2 regions of the Psychrobacillus sp. NPDC093180 genome follow, and region 1 is predicted to be linked to the other one. Evidence: a T-box and tRNA genes for the amino acid it is inferred to sense, from the RefSeq annotation. Region 1 holds a T-box; the other holds one or more tRNA genes.
What was found. The T-box of region 1 lies ahead of metG (methionine--tRNA ligase). A T-box ahead of a tRNA ligase gene usually reads a tRNA of that ligase, here a tRNA-Met.
Positions count from the first base shown of each region.

Region 2: it encodes a tRNA-Met, which carries the amino acid that the T-box ahead of metG (methionine--tRNA ligase) is inferred to sense. The anticodon was not compared.

Region 1 covers NZ_JBIVOJ010000007.1:5,972-16,259, reverse strand. The annotation lists gene ACIP9W_RS11520 (DNA-3-methyladenine glycosylase I) at 1-231, opposite strand, end outside; gene ACIP9W_RS11515 (GntR family transcriptional regulator) at 442-783, shown strand; gene ACIP9W_RS11510 (ATP-binding cassette domain-containing protein) at 780-1,652, shown strand; gene ACIP9W_RS11505 (hypothetical protein) at 1,654-2,433, shown strand; gene rraA (ribonuclease E activity regulator RraA) at 2,509-2,991, opposite strand; gene metG (methionine--tRNA ligase) at 3,101-4,741, opposite strand; T-box leader at 4,788-5,027, opposite strand; gene ACIP9W_RS11490 (GNAT family N-acetyltransferase) at 5,220-5,732, shown strand; gene ACIP9W_RS11485 (helix-turn-helix domain-containing protein) at 5,913-6,125, opposite strand; gene ACIP9W_RS11480 (DUF2975 domain-containing protein) at 6,135-6,617, opposite strand; gene ACIP9W_RS11475 (alpha/beta fold hydrolase) at 6,849-7,871, shown strand; gene ACIP9W_RS11470 (GNAT family N-acetyltransferase) at 8,111-8,545, opposite strand; gene ACIP9W_RS11465 (ATP-binding cassette domain-containing protein) at 8,590-9,489, opposite strand; gene ACIP9W_RS11460 (ABC transporter permease) at 9,513-10,288, opposite strand, start outside.
Region 2 covers NZ_JBIVOJ010000001.1:279-10,566, forward strand. The annotation lists rRNA gene rrf (5S ribosomal RNA) at 1-55, shown strand, start outside; tRNA gene ACIP9W_RS00015 (tRNA-Val) at 95-170, shown strand; tRNA gene ACIP9W_RS00020 (tRNA-Thr) at 183-258, shown strand; tRNA gene ACIP9W_RS00025 (tRNA-Lys) at 265-340, shown strand; tRNA gene ACIP9W_RS00030 (tRNA-Leu) at 359-443, shown strand; tRNA gene ACIP9W_RS00035 (tRNA-Gly) at 461-535, shown strand; tRNA gene ACIP9W_RS00040 (tRNA-Leu) at 551-639, shown strand; tRNA gene ACIP9W_RS00045 (tRNA-Arg) at 658-734, shown strand; tRNA gene ACIP9W_RS00050 (tRNA-Pro) at 742-818, shown strand; tRNA gene ACIP9W_RS00055 (tRNA-Ala) at 830-905, shown strand; tRNA gene ACIP9W_RS00060 (tRNA-Met) at 927-1,000, shown strand; tRNA gene ACIP9W_RS00065 (tRNA-Ile) at 1,007-1,083, shown strand; tRNA gene ACIP9W_RS00070 (tRNA-Ser) at 1,096-1,188, shown strand; tRNA gene ACIP9W_RS00075 (tRNA-Met) at 1,217-1,293, shown strand; tRNA gene ACIP9W_RS00080 (tRNA-Asp) at 1,297-1,372, shown strand; tRNA gene ACIP9W_RS00085 (tRNA-Phe) at 1,431-1,506, shown strand; tRNA gene ACIP9W_RS00090 (tRNA-Gly) at 1,514-1,587, shown strand; tRNA gene ACIP9W_RS00095 (tRNA-Ile) at 1,593-1,669, shown strand; tRNA gene ACIP9W_RS00100 (tRNA-Asn) at 1,674-1,748, shown strand; tRNA gene ACIP9W_RS00105 (tRNA-Ser) at 1,755-1,845, shown strand; tRNA gene ACIP9W_RS00110 (tRNA-Glu) at 1,855-1,926, shown strand; tRNA gene ACIP9W_RS00115 (tRNA-Asn) at 2,145-2,219, shown strand; tRNA gene ACIP9W_RS00120 (tRNA-Ser) at 2,226-2,316, shown strand; tRNA gene ACIP9W_RS00125 (tRNA-Glu) at 2,325-2,396, shown strand; gene ACIP9W_RS00130 (ammonium transporter) at 3,451-4,719, opposite strand; gene ACIP9W_RS00135 (P-II family nitrogen regulator) at 4,739-5,080, opposite strand; gene ACIP9W_RS00140 (1,4-dihydroxy-2-naphthoate polyprenyltransferase) at 5,253-6,164, opposite strand; gene ACIP9W_RS00145 (isochorismate synthase) at 6,324-7,685, shown strand; gene menD (2-succinyl-5-enolpyruvyl-6-hydroxy-3-cyclohexene-1-carboxylic-acid synthase) at 7,678-9,390, shown strand; gene menH (2-succinyl-6-hydroxy-2,4-cyclohexadiene-1-carboxylate synthase) at 9,378-10,199, shown strand; gene menB (1,4-dihydroxy-2-naphthoyl-CoA synthase) at 10,202-10,288, shown strand, end outside.

The DNA of each region.
Region 1 (10,288 bases):
TTTTTCATCTGTGTAACGCGCAATTTTTTCTGTATCAAAATGATCAAATGCTTGTCGATAATTTTCTCGCTTTTGCAAAATCGTCCACCAACTAAGTCCCGCCTGTGCCCCTTCAAGACATAGCATTTCAAATAACTGCCTATCGTCATATACAGGTACTCCCCATTCATTATCGTGATACTCGATATATAGAGGCTCTTTTGTAACTACCCACGCACATCGTCCAGTCATTTGTCCTTCCCCCTTATGCTATCTATTATAGTGAGAGTATACCATACGTATGTTCTATAAAAATACCTAGATATTTTTTTCTTTCTTGACATATAAATTCAATTGCATTATGGTTATACACATAAGTATATAACCATATAAGTATAATAGCTAAATAGAAAAGTGGTGAATCCATTGAGCAAACTTCTTGAGCATGACAAACCAATATATATGCAAATTCGAGAGAAAATTGAAGATCAAATTGTAAACGATCAGCTGAAAGAAGGAGAACAGGCTCCATCCACAAATCAGCTAGTGACTTTTTACAAAATCAACCATGCCACTGTATCAAAAGGAGTCAATCAGTTAGTAGATGAAGGTATTCTTTTTAAAAAGCGAGGGATTGGAATGTTTGTAGCAGAAGGGGCAAAAAGGAAGCTCATTCAAAAGCGAAAAGATGCATTTGTAGATGATTATATTGTGGGATTAGTGCAGGAAGCAGAAAAATTAGGGATATCTGAGCGGGAAATCATTGAATACATCCAAAAAATAAAAGGAAGTGAAAAAGCATGACATTAACGATAGAAGCAACCGATTTAAGTCTAACTTACGGAAATCACCATGCATTAAGAGAAGTAGCATTCCGTTTAAGTGATAACAAAATTTACGGATTTTTAGGGAGAAACGGTGCAGGAAAAACCTCTCTTCTATCTATACTAGCTTCTTTTCGAGAGCAAACGTCCGGTTCTTTAACTATTAACGGAGAAACACCATTTGAAAATCCAAATGCCATGCAGCAAGTGGCCTTTATATACAGTAAAGACTATAAAGAAGAATCGGATAACATAAAAGAAATCCTTGAAGGTGTGGAAAGATACCGTCCACATTTTGATAAGGAATACGCACAGCATCTTATCCAAAAGTTTCATTTACCACTAAATAAAAAAGTAAAAGAATTATCAAAAGGAATGCAATCCGCACTCAATGTCACTATAGGATTAGCTTGTCGTGCCCCAATTACGATATTCGACGAAGCATATTTAGGAATGGATGCACCAACAAGGGAAATTTTCTATCAAGAATTACTGGAAGATCAAGCAAAGCATCCAAGAATAATAATTGTTTCCACCCATCTTGTGTCTGAAATGGATTATCTTTTTGAAGAAGTGCTTATTTTGCATAAAGGAAGTTTAGTTTTACAGGAAGACTATGAAACGCTCCTATCAAAAGGAGTATCCATTACTGGAGCCGCTAACGAAGTCGATGAGTTTGTACAGTCCATGAAACTACTAAATGTGCAGCAGTTAGGTAATACAAAATCTGTCATGGTTTATGGGGAACTAACTGATCTAGAAAGAAAAAATGCACAAAAAAGAGGGCTCGAAGTAGGTCGAATTTCATTACAGGATTTATTTATCCACTTAACTGAGGAGGGAAACTAAGATGAATCAAAAAACAATTTATCCCAAGGTAGCCACGGATATGTTTTGGGTTCAATTCTTTTGGGCACTCGGTTTTTTAGGTGTTCTTCTCGTTGTTCAGATTATTAAAGCGATCCTCTCTATTATTAAGGGAATTGAAATGAACGATTATTTCGATGCAGTTTTTATTGCAGCTAATATTTTCATGCTTGTTATTGGCATAATCTCTTCTTACGGGTTCCTTCCTTATTATGTGAGTAATGGGGTCACACGAAAAGATTATTTTAAAGGATCTGCTATAGCATCTGTTGCTCTTTCCATCACTATTCCAATCATTGCTAGCATTATTTCTGTCATTCAAATATTTATAGTAAATTTAATAGACCTTTCAATTCTAAAGGATAGCTCACTCGGCAATGCTACGGGTGATGAAGGTAATATGGTTGCTGAGCTAATTCTATCGATTGTTTTCACGCCTTTTATAGACCTTCAAAGTAATTGGCTATTAGCTATTTTCGTCTTTGCTTTAAATATTTTTATCTACTATCTCGTCGGTTGGTTGATCGGCTCTGGGTTTTATCGATTTGGTGTTCTATTTGGCCTAGTCTGTATTATCCTAGCGTTCTTCATAATCTATGCACAAGATCTACTACTCAGCCTTGCATTAGACTTACCTGTCCATGATATGTTCGCCTCCTTGCAACTTCCTATATATGTGGCTGTAATAGGTATATTCGTTCTAGCAGGTCTTACATTCTGGATGATTCGTCAACTGACTAAACGCATAGCTATTAAAATGTGAATACTAAAAGCGTTCCCTTTATGAAAATAGGGAACGCCTTTTGAATTAGTCAAGGTATCTGTTACTTACTACAAACTATAATAGGGCCTGTTCAGAAACAATAACCCCGTCCTCATCCGTATACACATACTCTCCTGGCTTCCATTCGATACCACCAAAGTAAAGTGTACCATTACGCTCGCCCTTGCCAGCTTTTTTACTTTTTAGTGGATATGTTCCTAAAGCTAGAATACCCACATTCATTTTAGCAAGCTCAGCGGAGTCTCTCACATAACCATTAATAATTATTCCTGCTAACTTTCTTGACTCTGCGATGCCCGCTAGCCGATCGCCTAGGAGTGCACATCGTTTAGAACCATGTCCGTCTACTACAACGACAGAGCCTTCTTCTACATTTTCTAGTGCTTCGACTACGAGCACATTATCCTCGAAAACATTTACTGTTTCTATTTTTCCTGAAAAACGTGTTTCTCTTCCGAAAGAACGGAATTCGATATCACAAATTTGTAAGGAATCTGAATGATCGTCGCATAAATCGGTAGTCTTAAAATCTAGCAAAGCCGTTTCCTCCTCGTCTTTTCTTTTTTATATTAGTTAATATTCATTCCTAGTATACATCATAAACTTTCCTGGATCGTCTGTAACTCTTCCCTATTTATAACAGAAATTATATTCTATTTGCATTTGCTTTTAGTTTTTCTAGTTCTAGTTCAATTTGTTTCACATCAATGCGTTCATATAATGGCTTGATAGATGTGATTTGTAACGGTAGTTTTTCAATAACATTCCACTTATTTATTGTTACGTTTAACATATGTCCAATTTCTTGACATCCAAAAGGTAGAAAAGGTTGTAAAAGTTGAGCTAAATTTTGAATGATATATACACAAGTGGCTAGTGTCTCTTCACAATGTATTTTGTTATCATTCACTGCAACCCATGGTTGTCTTTCATCAAAATAACGATTTGCAGCACGGACTGCTTCGAAAATAGTTTCTATTGCTTTTTTCAAATGCCCCTCTTCTATTAACCGTCCCACTGTGGGATATAAAGAAGATATGTCTTGTTGTATAGTCGCATCTACCTCTACTTGAGGTACTTTTGAATCAAATGTTTTTTCAATAAACTTTAGGTTACGGTTCACAAAATTAGCGAAAGCACCTAGCAACTCACTATTATGGCTGTAAATAAATTCACGCCAGGAGAAATCCGTATCACGATTTTCTGGAGCGTTGACCGTTAAAAAATAACGAAAGGAATCGGGATGGTAATCCCGCAAAATATCCGGCACCCAAACCGCCCAATTTTGACTGGTAGAAAGTTTTCGTTTTTCAAGCGTTAAATACTCATTCGATATAATATTCGTGGGAGTTCCTAAATTTCCAAGACCCATTAAGATGGCTGGCCAAATTACCGTATGAAATGGAATATTATCTTTTCCGTGAATATAATAGGAAGTCGTATCCGCATTCCACCATTTTGTCACGTCTATATTATGCTGTTTTCCCCATTCAAGACTTGCCGTATAATATCCTGCTACCGCTTCAATCCAAACGTAAATCTTTTTCCCTTCAAATCCTGGTACTGGTACATCAATGCCATTTGGTAAGTCTCTTGTCACTGCCCGATCAGGAAGTCCTTCTGCTAAATAACGTTTCGTAAGAGCAATAGCATTATCTCTCCAACGTTTCTCAGACTCTGCTTTTGCAACGTATCCCTCTAATTCCTTTTGAAACTTACTGAACGAAAAATAGAAATGCTCTGTTTCCCAAATTTCTGGTTCATTCCCACAAATTTTACACCTTTTTTCAAGCAGGTCGAGTGGATCTAAAATTGTGGAGCAGTTGTCACATTGATCTCCCCTTGCTTTAGCACCGCAATTTGGACATATGCCTTCAACGAATCGATCGGGTAAAAATTGCCCGTCTACCGTGCAATATGCTTGTTCAATTTTCTTTTTGTATAAGAATCCATTTTTAAGCAAGGTTAAAAATATTTTTTGTACGGACTTGTGGTGATGGTCATCATCTGTTCGTGTGTATAAATCAAAGCTAAAACCAAGTTTTTGAAAAGAATCCACAAATTCATGATGATAATGATCTGCAATTGCTTTTACGGTTGTACGTTCTTGATTGGCACGAATCGAAATTGGTGTGCCGTTACAATCACTCCCTGAAACGTATAATACATCCTCTCCTTTTTGACGAAAGTATCTCGCTAAAATATCCCCCGGTAAAAGTGCTGCAATATGTCCTAAATGCAGCGATCCATTTGCATACGGCCAAGCGCCACCGATTAAAATTGACAATTATAAAACCTCCTTTAAAATAAAAAAACGCCCTAATCGTAAAAACGATTAGGACGAGTAGACTCGTGTTACCACCTAAATTTGCAAATAGCTCACACTATCTGCCTTACTCAGTACGTGTTCATACTGCTGCTGTTATAACGAGTGCCGTTCTCGTCGTAGCCTACTGTTCTTTCGGTACGAAGCTCAAAGGTCATATTCGGTAAGGTTCATTTGCCTCTTTCCCACCATCAGAGGCTCTCTTTGTAAAATCCACTTACTTACTCTTCCTTTTCAACGCAAAGGTATTCATATGAAATAATTCTATCAATTCAGAAATTAAATTGCAATATTCAAATTATAAATTTCTTTCATAGCTGTATTTTCTTTAGTCCATGTTTCTCCAAATACAGTCTTACCGTAAAATAATTCGAATTTACGTTTTGTATAAAGAGCACTAAAATAAATAGAGAAAACATTTCGTAGGAGGAAGAAAAATATGATAAGGGAAGCAACTCCAAAAGATTTAATGGACATTTTAGAAATCTATAATGACGCTATTGTCCATACTACAGCAGTTTACTCATATGAACCTCAAACAATTGAAAATAGAAAAGCATGGTATGAACAAAAGATGAATGAAGGCTACCCAATATTAGTGTTCGAGCTAGATAATAAAGTGGCTGGATTTGCAACATTCGGTCCCTTTAGACCATGGCCAGCCTATAAATACTCCATTGAACATTCCATTTATGTAAATAAGGAATACAGAAAAAAGGGTATCGGATCTTCTTTATTAAAAGAGATAATCTCCATTGCCAAAGAAAGAGAGTACAAGACCTTAATTGCTGGAATTGATGCGACAAATGAAAAAAGTATTGCCCTTCACAAAAACTTAGGCTTTGTTCACTCAGGTACCATCGATAAGGCAGGGTTTAAATTCGATAGATGGCTTGACTTAGCTTTTTTTCAATTAGAGCTTAACGGACCGGAAAATCCCATAGAAGTATAAAAATACTCAGCACAAACCATTGTACAGAAATTAAACAGAAGCAGAAAAATCAGTCAAGTAAAAAATGGATCCAAACCAATTTCTATTTCTATTGGTTTGGATCTATTAAGCTTATAACTAGTTAGGATTGACAATTCCATTGTTAAAGAAAAAGGACCTGATGTATGTTCTTTTTGTAATTTATTCTTCGTCACTTTTGTACTCTAAAATATCCCCTGGCTGACAATCCAAAGCTTTACATATTGCTTCTAAAGTAGAAAGACGTACTGCTTTTGCTTTTCCGTTTTTTAAAATGGAAAGGTTAGCCATCGTAATTCCAACCCGTTCCGAAAGCTCCGTAACGCTCATTTTTCGTTTTGCTAACATTACATCAATATTTATAATAATCGCCATATCCTCACCTCAGACCGTTAAATCATTTTCAGATTTTATATCTATGGCATTTTTTAATAGCTTTTGCAGAACTGCCGCAAAGACTGCAATCACGAGTGTAGCAAAGATTAGTACCATTCCAATTAGTATTATACCTGGAGCATCATCCATCTCTGCGATCATATAGATAATTGGCATTCCTATTACAAACAAAATACTAATTGTATTTGCACTGTATTTTATCTTCTTTAAAGCAGTTACAGATAATTCCGAGAAGGCTTCATTTTGGTCAATATAACTTAAAAGTTTATAAGCTTGATACAGAGCAAAGTAAAAAGGTATTGCCGCTGCATACAAATCGAGATAAACGATATATTTCAAATACGCGTGATCTGGATACAATTCAGTTACAAAATTTGCTATCTCCGGCACTACAAAGATACATAAAGCAAGCACGGGGATTCCCATCACAATTAGCGCTAACTTTAAAAATAATGTTGTTCCTCGTTTCAAAAAAGACACCTCACTTATTTATTGTCCATTTTAAATTAACACATTATTTATCGATTTACAATAAATTTTTATTAATTTATGAAGTTATTTTATTGTTAATTAAAATGAAATTATTTCATACTTAAGATGCAGCCAATATCAGCCTGGAGGCTTACAAAAAATCTATATCCAAATGCTATATTTACTTATGAAGGAATAATTCTAGTGAAAGGAGGGAGAAACCATATGAATATGACCAAAAAAATATTGAAATATTTCGGATTAATAATGATAATATCGGTAGTAATAGCACTTTTTTCTCCCACATGGACGCAGCAGATTAAAGGAGAGAATAGCATTAGTGTATTAGACAAAGTAGAGATAAATGGTAGTAAACACGAAATTATGATACGTGGTAATGATAAGGATAATCCCGTCATTCTTGTTGTGCACGGTGGTCCTGGAACCCCTGAAATACCATATGTCGATACATATCAAGACTTATTGGAAACAAATTTTACGGTCGTTCATTACGACCAAAGAGCAAGCGGAAAATCGTATCATTTCGGGGAAGACTATTCGAATCTATCGACCGATCTATTAGTAGAGGACTTGTTGGCTATGACCGACTACATATCAAATCGTCTTGGAAAAGAAAAGGTCATCTTGATGGCCCATTCTGCTGGTACATATATTGGAATGCAGGCTGCCGATATAGCCCCCGAAAAATATGAAGCATATATTGGGATCGGGCAGATGAGCGATACCATTGAAAGTGAGATGAATGGTTTGAACTATGTGATCGGTCAGGCTCAGCAGGATGGTAATACGGAGGATGCTTTCTATTTACAAGGATTGACCGAGCAAATCCAAAACGGTGAAATAGTTACCCCACGAAGTTATGTGATGAAATATGGTGGAGCTACAAGACTTATTGAAAACCCTGGGGATAACATTAGTGTTTTACTGAGCAGTGAGTATAATTTATTAGATGTCATTCGTTATAATTATGGAATGTCCTATACTCAACAAAAGTTGCTCAAGGATATATTGGAAAATCCACTTCCTACTATTGTAACAAAGCTTGAAATCCCTTTCTATTTCGTCATGGGGAAGTATGATTATATGACTTCATCTCATGCAGCGAAAAACTATTTTGATAAGATTGAAGCGGATCGAAAGGAATTTATTTCTTTTGACCAATCAGCTCATTATCCACAATTTGAAGAGAAGGAAAAGTTTCACGAATGGATGGTTCATACTTTTTTAAAATAAATCAAAAAAGATCCCTTCTTTAAAGAAACGTATAGAAGGGATTCTTATCAAACTTTACTTTAACGTAACTACTTGTACTTCTCCTTTTCCTGCTATATAAACCGCGGAGGCATCATGGTTAAATAAGACGTTCTTTTGTCTTCTTCCCATTCAAGTTGGCTTTAGGTATTGTATACCCTCTTTTCAACTCCAGGTGTTTTTATTTAATATAATATTTTTCATACATCAAAACATCTCTTCTATATTTGAATCTTCATTACAAAACCAGTACTTTTAGAAACAAAACCATTGTCCAAATAAAACTTATGCGCATCTTCTCTTTCGCTTCGGTTTCCACTATTTAATACGATTGTACTTCCCCCCTGCTCAGTTACAATTTCTTTTGCTTTTTCAATCAATCTTTTACCAATACCACTTTTTCTATATTGGTGATTTACAACTAAGCATACAACTCTTCCATAACAGCCACTGAATTCATAAGCTAATCCAATATGTAAGCCGAGTAATCCTACAACTCTATTATCCATTTCCACAACAATTGTATGGTAATCTGGATTGCCATCTAACGTGGATAATCTGTGCGTTACTTCTGTTTCGGTAGCCTCGTATCCTAGTTCAGATATGAGGAATGTTATATCGGCAAGATCTGTTTTGTTTGCGTATCGTATAAGCACTCTTTAATCACTCCGATTTTAGTTATAGAAAAACAAAATCTATATCATCCCTCTTGATAATGCATAGAATACAAGTCATTCAATGTTACTTTCCCAAAACTAAACTCAGTTACTTGGTTTACTTTTAGAAACTCTACAATATCCCCTAATTTCTTGGAATCATATCCCCGTACATCTATTAACACAATACCATTGGGTAATGTTTGTACATTTGTTTCTGTAAATTCATTTGAAAACTTTTCCTTCAAATCATCTGTCATTCCTATTACACGAACAGTTGTGATTTCTCTCTCTTTTAATCCATCATTAATAAGCATTAATTGACCATCTATCATAAAGTAAATACGATCTGCATACTTTTCTAGGTTTTCTAATAAATGAGAAGCTACTATAATCGTTTTTCCTTCCGACTTCTTTTTCACCAATATTTGCGAAATCAATTCCACATGAGTTGGGTCTAATCCATTCATCACTTCGTCCATCAGCATGACTTGGGTATTTGATACAATTTGCATGGCAAAACAAAGCCTTTGCCGCATTCCTAAAGAATAAGTGCCTGTACGTTTATTTACATAGGAATCCATGCCCAATTCTTTGATTGTGCTTTCTATTAATGTTGCATCACTTTTCCACATCGACGAAAAAATCTTTAAATGCTCTGTTCCTGAAATTTGATCGTATAAGTCACTTTGATCGGGCATCATGGATACAAGCTGATGGATTTTTACTTCATTCTTTTTATTTGTATACTCCAACCTATCGTTAAGAATGACTTTTCCCTTATTTGGATTGACATAATTCATGATGACATTCATAAGCGTTGATTTTCCTGTTCCGTTGGGTGCTACTAAACCGATTATTTCTCCTGGATGAAACATCACCGAAATATCTTTTAAAATATCCCTTTCTGAAAACCGGACGCCAATATTTTTTAGTTCAATCATTTTTTCCCTCCGCTCCTATGGAATTAAAATAACTTAAACTTTCTTCGATGACTGATTAAGAAAGTTAAAAATAGAAATACACATGCACTCAAGCCAATTACGGACAGTGCAGTTCCTAAAGTGAGTGCTTCGGTACCATAGAGAAAGTTGCGATAACCTGAAATAATCTGCCCCGTTTGTATATAACTCGTAGGATACCAATGAACATCTCGAAGCGCCCCTATCCCTCTAGCAAAGTACATAAATTCAGCAATAACAAACATGCAACATACTAATAGATTGGCAAACTCATTTTTGATCGTTACACTTACAAGCAAGGTCAACGAAATAAAGAATAAAAACCAGCAACCAATAAGTAGCATGTTTTGTATGAGATAATCACGCATCATTATATTTGAAAATATTTTTTCCCCAGCAGAATAAATCGGTACTGGTAATTCAAATTCGCCAAAGCCATATTTAGTGCCTATTATAAATAGACCAACGGAAAGTGGGATAATAGCAAGCAAGCTTCCCAATAAAGAAACTATTCCTTTAACCATTAACTTCTGCCAATCTGAAAGTGGTAATCCTTGTAATAAGGTCGGATTTCTTCGATCCTTTAGCACAACATCCACTGTGAAAAGTATGCAACTCACAATGAGAATCAGTGGTAAGTAGGAGTGCAACAAACGTTGTACTGTTTGTAGTACCGTCCTTTCCTCGAAAACGTTTATAGATAAATTCGATTTCCCCTCTGAATAGCCTTGGTAGCGACTGGCAGAATATAAATACCCATAATGCCCGTCCATTCTTGCGT
Region 2 (10,288 bases), on a different contig from region 1:
TCAGCGCCGATGGTAGTTGGGGGTTTCCCCCTGTGAGAGTAGGACGTCGCTAGGCTTGCAATAAGTACATAGTACAAATTAATTTTAATACCCAGGAGGATTAGCTCAGCTGGGAGAGCATCTGCCTTACAAGCAGAGGGTCGGCGGTTCGAGCCCGTCATCCTCCACCATATTTATTCTTCGCCGGAGTAGCTCAACTGGTAGAGCAACTGACTTGTAATCAGTAGGTTGAGGGTTCAAGTCCTTTCTCCGGCACCATTGTACGAGCCATTAGCTCAGTTGGTAGAGCATCTGACTTTTAATCAGAGGGTCGTAGGTTCGAATCCTACATGGCTCACCATTTTTAAAAAATATCCATGCGGGTGTGGCGGAACTGGCAGACGCACTAGACTTAGGATCTAGCGCCGCAAGGCGTGGGGGTTCGACTCCCTTCACCCGCACCATTTAATTTCATAACCGAGCGGAAGTAGTTCAGTGGTAGAACACCACCTTGCCAAGGTGGGGGTCGCGAGTTCGAACCTCGTCTTCCGCTCCAAAGATTCATCAAAGTGCCGGGGTGGCGGAACTGGCAGACGCACAGGACTTAAAATCCTGCGGTAGGTGACTACCGTACCGGTTCGATTCCGGTCCTCGGCACCACTTTTATGAAAAATATATGCGCCCGTAGCTCAATTGGATAGAGCGTCTGACTACGGATCAGAAGGTTGTGGGTTCGACTCCTGCCGGGCGCGCCATATATTACGGGAAGTAGCTCAGCTTGGTAGAGCACTTGGTTTGGGACCAAGGGGTCGCAGGTTCGAATCCTGTCTTCCCGACCAGTCCAAAAAATGGGGCCTTAGCTCAGCTGGGAGAGCGCCTGCCTTGCACGCAGGAGGTCAGCGGTTCGATCCCGCTAGGCTCCACCATATTATTAAAGTAAAATTCTTGGCGGTGTAGCTCAGTTGGCTAGAGCACTCGGTTCATACCCGAAAGGTCGTGGGTTCGACTCCCTCTGCCGCTATATTTAGGACCTTTAGCTCAGTTGGTTAGAGCAGACGGCTCATAACCGTCCGGTCGCAGGTTCGAGTCCTGCAAGGTCCACCATCAACATATTCCGGAGGAATACCCAAGTCTGGCTGAAGGGATCGGTCTTGAAAACCGACAGGCGGGTCATACCGCGCGGGGGTTCGAATCCCTCTTCCTCCTCCATTTTTAAAACTAATACATATATTATTATCGCGGGGTGGAGCAGTTCGGTAGCTCGTCGGGCTCATAACCCGAAGGTCACAGGTTCAAATCCTGTCCCCGCAACCAAATGGTCCCGTGGTGTAGCGGTTAACATGCCTGCCTGTCACGCAGGAGATCGCCGGTTCGATCCCGGTCGGGACCGCCATTAAATTAATTTAAGTTTATTAGTTTTAGATTTAGGACAAGTAAATAAAAATTGAAGAGGCTCAGTAGCTCAGTCGGTAGAGCAAAGGACTGAAAATCCTTGTGTCGGCGGTTCGATTCCGTCCTGAGCCACCATAGTAATGCGGGTGTAGTTTAGTGGTAAAACCTCAGCCTTCCAAGCTGATGATGAGAGTTCGATTCTCTTCACCCGCTCCAATAATGGGCCTATAGCTCAGCTGGTTAGAGCGCACGCCTGATAAGCGTGAGGTCGATGGTTCGAGTCCATTTAGGCCCACCATTATTCCGAAGTAGCTCAGTGGTAGAGCAATCGGCTGTTAACCGATCGGTCGTAGGTTCGAGTCCTACCTTCGGAGCCAACATATGGGGAAGTACTCAAGTGGCTGAAGAGGCGCCCCTGCTAAGGGTGTAGGTCGGGCAACCGGCGCGAGGGTTCAAATCCCTCCTTCTCCGCCATATATGTTTGGCCCCTTGGTCAAGCGGTTAAGACACCGCCCTTTCACGGCGGTAACACGGGTTCGAATCCCGTAGGGGTCATTTTAAAGCATGTATCCTATTAGGAAACATGCTTTTTTCAATCTTTAAGAGTGATCAATATCATTTAATAAGTAGCTTTTTCTATTTCTGTAAAACTTAATGAGAGTTCGATTTTTTCTCTCTATACCTTTAATAAGAGGTCAATTAGTCTCCTGATTAAAGCGTATGCCTAAAAACTTGAGGTCAATGCTTTTAGTCCAATTTAGGATTATTATTATTCCGAAGTAGCTCAGTGGTAGAGCAATCGGCTGTTAACCGATTGGTCGTAGGTTCGAGTCCTACCTTCGGAGCCAATATATGGGGAAGTACTCAAGTGGCTGAAGAGGCGCCCCTGCTAAGGGTGTAGGTCGGGCAACCGGCGCGAGGGTTCAAATCCCTCCTTCTCCGCCATATAGTTTGGCCCCTTGGTCAAGCGGTTAAGACACCGCCCTTTCACGGCGGTAACACGGGTTCGAATCCCGTAGGGGTCATTATAAAAAGCATGTTTCCAATTAGGAAGCATGCTTTTTTCATTGGTTAGGAAACTATAAAAGGTTTAGACATGAGGGAACTTTTTAAAAAGATTATAAGGAACGACATGCTTTAATTTAATCGTGGTATAGGGAAACTGCGAAGTAGTGAATGGAATGAAGAATCCGCTAAGATTTCCGCTGCAGGGCGTACGCTTTCCGCCGGCTTGGCTTCAGTCGCTTCCTTCGCTACGCTCTGTCCAGGGTCTTCAGCTCAAGCTATTCCGGCTGGAGTCGACGCCCTTTCGCTACAATCTATGGAGGATAACGCTATCTAATCAGCGTCACTGTTTAACAAATGAAACTTATTCAGATGTTCTCCAACTAATAAATTCCAATAAATGGTTTAATGTGACATAATGAGCTGCGAACACGACAAAGTCCTACGTGAACGCGACAAAGCCGAGCAAGCGGAAGCTTTTTATAAAGTAATCCTAAATAACGTTCATCCATATCGGCGTCTCACTCCAAGTAAACTTGTTTTATGAAAATTGGTTGCTCTCAGAAGTAATTTGGTTGCTTTAGACTAGACCTAGTTGCTCTCAACAGTGATTTGGTCGCTCACAGACTAGAATTGGTTGCCTTCGATAGCTGTTTGGTTGCCCTTAGCCATTTATTGGATTTGCCTAGTCAAAAAACTGTTGATGATTATGTTTTTAGCAAGTCGATCATTAATAAAAAAGATATTGCCATTGATTTTCGCTACAAGCGGCGACTCCTGTGGAGGCCAACAGGACGTTGGTTTCAAAGGCGTTGCCACACGATGTGGCGCTCTTAGCCTTTATTCCCTGGGCTAATGAGACATCCCAATGACGCCCAAAGCGGAAGGGATGGCTCATCGCTCACCCCACGGAAAGCATCCGAATGTAGCGAAAATCACGGCGGATACCTAATAAAGCTTTACCGCACAGTTTCCCTATTCTCTGCGTTATTCCATTTAATCGTTCCCATAAGCTAAATTGTCCAGAGGTAGGTACTTTAGCAGTTTTGTTCTGTCTTCAGAAGAATGAGAACCCTAATTAGTAGCTTTTCCTAGTTCCGTTAAGCGTTGAGCAAATCCTTCTGTTTTTGTGCTAATGCCAGGAAATACATCGTTCAGTTCATATGCTTGGGAACCATGCTCTACAAAATCAAGTCCAGCAGTTTCCTCCTCATTGGATACACGAATCGGACTAAATACTTTTACGGCAAACAAAAAGCCGGAAACAGTAATAGAAACCCAAACAATAACAGCTAAAATTCCTAATATCTGAACAACGATCAAGCTCGCTCCTCCACCTACAAAGAGTCCACTTGAAGTTTCAAATAGTCCAACAGCTATCGTTCCCCAAATCCCAGTTATCCCATGAACTGCTATTGCTCCAACAGGATCATCGACTTTTAATATAACATCTAAGAAGCGAACTCCTTCTGTCATAATAATACCTGCAAGTAAACCAATTAAGATAGAACTCATGAGAGAGACATTAGCAGCACCAGCCGTAATACTTACTAAACCTGCTAGTGCACCGTTTAAAGTAAGAGAGGCGTCCAATTTTTTAAATCTTAGTTTCGTATAAAAAGCGGTAGATAAAACTCCGGCAGAAGCAGCAAATAAAGTATTTGCAATAATTTGAGGGACAAGAGTAGGGTCGGCAGCTAAGGTACTTGCTCCATTAAATCCAAACCAGCCAACCCATAAGATGAAAACTCCTAAAGCACCGAGAGGAATACTGTGGCCAGGTATAACATTCACTTTACCATTGCTATATTTTCCGAGGCGAGGACCTAAAAGTGTTGCTGCTACGAAAGCTCCGATGGCTCCTGTTAAGTGAACGACTGTAGAACCTGCAAAATCAATAAAACCAAGTTTAGCTAACCATCCGCCTCCCCAAATCCAGTGACCTACAACAGGGTAGATAATTCCAGTCATTGCTACTACTAAAAATAAATAAGAAGATAGCTTCATTCGCTCAGCAACTGCACCTGAAATAATGGTTGCACAAGTTGCAGCAAAAACCGATTGGAAAACGAAGAAACCCATATCCTCTCTACCAAATAGTGTAAACCCATCCGTACCTATTGCACCAAAGAAAGATTCACCAAACATAAACCCAAACCCTACGAGGAAATATAGAAGAGCGCCAAGCGATACTGTAAGAAAGTTTTTCATTAAAATATTCAGTGTATTTTTAGAACGCGTAAAACCTGCTTCGAGCATTGCAAATCCTGCATGCATAAAAAATACTAAAATAGCACCTAACATCATCCACAACATGTCGATTGAATGTTGAACCATTTCTATTGTCATAAAATCCTCTCCTTTAGTTTACGGCAACTGCACCGCGTTCTTTTGTTCTTATACGGATTGCTTCATCGACTGGTAAAACAAATATTTTTCCATCACCAACTTCATTAGTAGATGCGTGATTCAAAATGGCTTCTACCAGCTTCTCTACTAAATGATCTTCTACGACCATTTCATGCTTCAATTTTGTATGAAATTCCATTTCATAGTTGTTCCCACGAAATAAGCCAGTGCGTCCTTCTTGGCGGCCGCAACCGGCAATTTCTGTCACGCTTAGCCCGTCAATCCCTTCTAATGCAAGTGCTTGACGAACTTCCGAAAATACATCTGGGCGAATAATTGTTTCAATTTTTTTCATTTTGCATCCTCCTAATGTAAGAATATATAACATCATATTATAAAAGATAAAAAATGTAAATGATATTCTGAAAATTATGTTAGTTTATATAACATCAATTTATGATGCTTATAAAAAATAGCCATAAAAAAACGCAAGAAGAAAAGTGTTTCTTTTTCTTCTTGCGCTTTTCTTATAAGAAGTAACCGATTAATAAACCTATTCCTAAAAGGAATACAAAAATTGTATTAGTCAGTGCTGTATCTTTCATAGCAGGAGCTACTTCAAGCGGATTATCTTTTTCTCTGAATAGTTTAATCGCATGCAATGGTTTTTTTATACTTAATATAACGAGTAATGACCATGGTGTAATAATTTGTAGTAAGACTAAGCCTACAATCCAAAGATAAGATATGATAAAATAAGAAGCCAAAATTGTAATAGCATTTTTTCTACCTACAAGAATCGCCATCGTTTTTCTGCCGCCTTTTGTATCTTCCTCAAGATCTCGGATATTATTAGAAAGCATAATCGCGGCTACAAGTAGTGCACTTGGAATAGAAAGCAAGATGGCAAAATTAGGAACAGAACCAACTTGGATGAAAGTCGCTATTAAAACAATAAGCATACCCATTACTACACCACTAAAAAATTCACCAAATGGTGTATAGGCGATAGGATAAGGTCCACCAGTATACAGATAGCCTATTAGCATACAAGCAGCACCAACAACAAGTAACATCCAAGAGGATTTATAGCAAATGTAGATACCTAGTAAACCAGCAAGTCCATATAATAGCAATGCTAACTGCATTACTGTTTTCGGTTTAACACCATTTCGCACAATTGCTCCACCTATACCCACGGATTCTTCACTATCAAGTCCGCGAGCAAAATCATAATACTCATTGAACATATTAGTAGCCGCTTGTATAAAAAGACAAGCAACTAACATTGCTAAAAATAATAGCCAGTTAATATTTGTGTAATAGAGTGCGATCATCGTTCCCAAAAAAACGGGAGCAAATGAAGCGGTTAATGTATGGGGTCTTGTTAATTTCCACCAGACGCGCCAACCTTTGTCGGCTTGTAGTTCATGTGACATAAAATTTTCTCTCCTTTTAAACAATCCATTATCAATATTAGCATATATTCGTTGCTAAATGTGTGCCGAAAAGTGTAGAAAGTTGTATGATAAAGGGTAGAGAAATAAAAAAGAAAACATCATGATTAACACCAAGATATTAATACGGAGGTAATTTTAATGCCGAAAACCACCGGTCAAAAGCAAACAACATTACGTTTTTATACAGAAACAATAGAAGTATCCAGATTATCAGCTCATGCTTTTTTTGAAGCGGGAGATGAAAAATATAAAGGCCAACGATTTTTTTGGCAAAACAAAGAAAAAACATTGACGCTTGTTGGCTTAGGTCATGCGCATACCATAGCAAATAACTTAGCAGATAATCGATATGCGGACATTGATTCTAAATGGAAAGAGCTATGTAATGCTTTAGTTAAAGAACAAGTAGATGTTTCGCCAATCTTATTTGGTGGATTTGCATTTGATCCTAAAAACACCATTACATCTGAATGGGATAATTTTCCGTCAGCATTCTTTGTAGTGGCGACATTCCAATTAGTAATTCAACAAGATAGAGCATTTGTAAGCATTCATTATATTACAAACGAGGAAGAGAGCGCGGATATATTTGAACGGTTACGGTTGGAAAGAGATGCGCTTATACACACTGCCCAAGTAAGAGAACTTCAAACTCATTCCAAACCAGCATTAGTAAAACGCGAAGATCGATTAAAAGAGCAGTATTTACATGCGGTGGAAGATGTAACAAAAAGGATTCGTGAGGATGAAGTGAATAAAGTAGTAATTGCTCGGTCTCTTAAGTTAATGTTTGAAAAGGATTTCTCTCCAGCAACAGCAATTTATCATGCTGCCATGGAACAACCAGAGAGTTATTTATTTGGTTTAGAAAATGGGGAGCAGATGTTTTTTGGAGCGACTCCAGAACGGCTAGTGAAAGTAGAAAACTCAAAAGCGCAGTCTGCGGGACTTGCAGGTTCTGTTAAACGTGGTAAAAATTCAGTGGAAGATAAAGCATTAGGGGAAGCCCTTCTTGCGGATCCTAAAAACTTAGGCGAACATAAATACGTAGTAGATATGATTCGTAAAGTATTTGAGCAGTATTGTAAAGAATTGAAAGTACCACCAAGACCAAAGCTTATGAAAATTAGAGATATCCAACATCTATATACGCCGATCGAGGGGCATTTGAAAAAGGATTCCTCTTTATTTGAATTAGTACAAGCTTTACATCCAACACCAGCCTTAGGGGGCGAACCGCGTCAAGAAGCGATTAGCATAATTCGTGAATCCGAACAAATGAATCGTGGCTATTATGCAGCTCCAATTGGTTGGATTAATACAGAAGGGGACGGTGAGTTTGCGGTCGGCATCCGTTCCGCATTAATCGAAAATGAATATGCGTATTTATATGCGGGCGGCGGAATTGTAGCAGAATCCTCTTCTATGGAAGAATTTGAAGAAACACGTGTGAAATTTAGACCAATGCTGCGCACGCTTGGAGGAAATATGAATGACTAACATCGAGTATTTAACATCCTATGTAAATCAATTTGTAGAAACAATTAAACAGGCTGGTGTTAAACATATTGTAATGTGTCCCGGTTCCAGATCTACACCTCTGGCTTATGGCTTTGCAAAAAGCGACGGCTTTGCATTTTATCGTCAGACAGATGAACGATCGGCCGGTTACTTTGCATTAGGTATTGCAAAAGCAATAAAGGAGCCAGTTGTGCTTCTTTGCACTTCTGGAACGGCTGCAGCGAATTTCTTCCCTGCTATTGTGGAAGCTTTTTACGCACGGGTTCCGTTACTGGTGGTGACTGCAGACCGTCCACATGAATTACGGGAAGTCGGGGCGCCGCAAGCAATCGATCAAATACATCTTTTTGGGAAGCATGTCAAATGGTCTGTTGACTTTCCTCTTCCAGAAGTGGATACAGCGGGTTTAGCCTTTATGGAGCGTCATATTCATCGTGCAGTGTCCACTTCGAAGTCTGCACCAATGGGACCAGTCCATATAAATGTACCTTTTAGAGAGCCACTATTGTTGAATATGGAGCAGTCATTACCTATAACTGAGATGCAAATATCAGAAGTAGGGAAGCTTGTCCCAAGTAGTGATTTTACTGCGTGGTATGTAGATCTACTAATGCGTGAAGATAAGGGATTACTTATTGTCGGAGATTCTATACATTCGACGGAAGGCTTTTGGGAATTTGCACGAACAGTTAAATGGCCTGTAGTAGTTGATCCACTTTCTAACTTACGAACATCGATACCTGATGATTGTATGGAATTATGTATTGATCAATATGATGCACTCTTGAAAAACGATGCATTTAAACAAACCGCTATTCCGAATGTTGTTATTCGTTTTGGGGCGCAGCCTGTTTCGAAGCCACTTACCTTATTTTTGAAGGCGTGCAAGCCAGAAGTATTTATAGTAGTAGATGAAAGTCCACTTTTCCGTGATTCTATTCATGCGGTAACGCATCATGTACAAGTAGCGACAAATACTTTATGGATACCGATTGAAGAAAAACAAGCCTCTAGTTATTTACACAATTGGTCAAAAGCGAATGATATCGCGACAAAACATATACAAGCGTATATAGCAAACGAGGAAGATGAAGGTGCATTGGCGGGTAGATTGTTTGAAGCACTTCCTGATGGGGTAGATTTGTTTGCTAGCAGTAGCATGCCAATCCGTGATGTAGATACTTTTTTCAATAAAACTAAGAAAGATGTTCAAATATATGCAAATAGAGGGACGAACGGAATTGATGGAGTAGTATCAACAGCATTAGGCGTTCAAGCTGTAACCAATCGACCTGGATATTTGCTTATCGGCGATCTTGCTTTTTTACATGATGTGAATGGGCTAATTGTGAGTAGATTCCATCAAACAAATTGTACAATTGTTATTATGAATAATGATGGAGGAGGTATCTTCTCTTATTTATCGCAGTCAACCGAAACACATTATTTTGAGCAATTATTCGGAACCCCTACTGGTTTAGAATTTTCACATATTGCAGCTATGTATGATGCCCAGTATGACGCTGTGCATACGAAGGAAGCATTCCAACAAGCATTGATGCAGCCTAAGACGACAGATATCCGTATTATAGAAGTATTTACGAATCGACAAGTCAATACAGAAACGCATCGAAAATTATGGGTGGGAATTTCGGAGGAGTTAGATTCTAGTTGGAAAGTATAAATGTGATGGTTCGTTCGATCAATATGCATATCAAGCGATATAATATCGGAGCTACCAAAAAAGTTGTCTGTTTACATGGATTTACAGGTTCTAGTAGTACTTGGGAGGAAGTAATTAGTAATCTTCCTTCTTCGGTCGAAGTATTGGCAATTGATCTAATCGGGCATGGACAGACGGATAAGCCAGTCGATTCTGCCCGTTATAATGTCGATGAACAAATAGAAGACCTTCATGCGATCTTTCAACAATTGGAGTGGACTCATTTTACGCTTGTCGGTTACTCGATGGGAGGACGCTTAGCGTTAGCCTATACCGCTAAATATCCTGTAGATAGATTAATACTAGAGAGTAGCTCTCCAGGCCTCGCAGACGATGGGGAACGACAGAAAAGAAAGTTGTCGGATGAGTTGCTTGCAGAACGTATTACGAAAGAAGGAGTTATTTCTTTCGTTGACTTTTGGGAGAATATACCTTTATTCCAAACGCAAAAAAAGCTGTCTCCTGAACAGCAAGCAAATATTCGTAAGGAAAGACTTGCTCAGTCAGCAGTTGGTCTTAGCAATAGTTTGAAAGGATTTAGTACAGGAGTGCAACCTTCTTATTGGGGAATACTAAGTGATATAACAATCCCGGTATTATTAGTGACTGGAGAGCTGGATGTAAAGTTTTGTGCAATTGCTAGACGAATGCAACAGGAGTTTCCAAACTCGCATTTAGAGGTTATAGAAGATACTGGACATGCAATTCATGTGGAAAAACCGAAAATCTTTGCTACAATAATAAAGAAAGTTATTTTAGAGGAGGAATAAAGATGACTCGTGAATGGACAACGCTACATACATATGAAGACATTAAGTATGAGTATTACAACGGTATTGCAAAAGTAACTATTAACCGT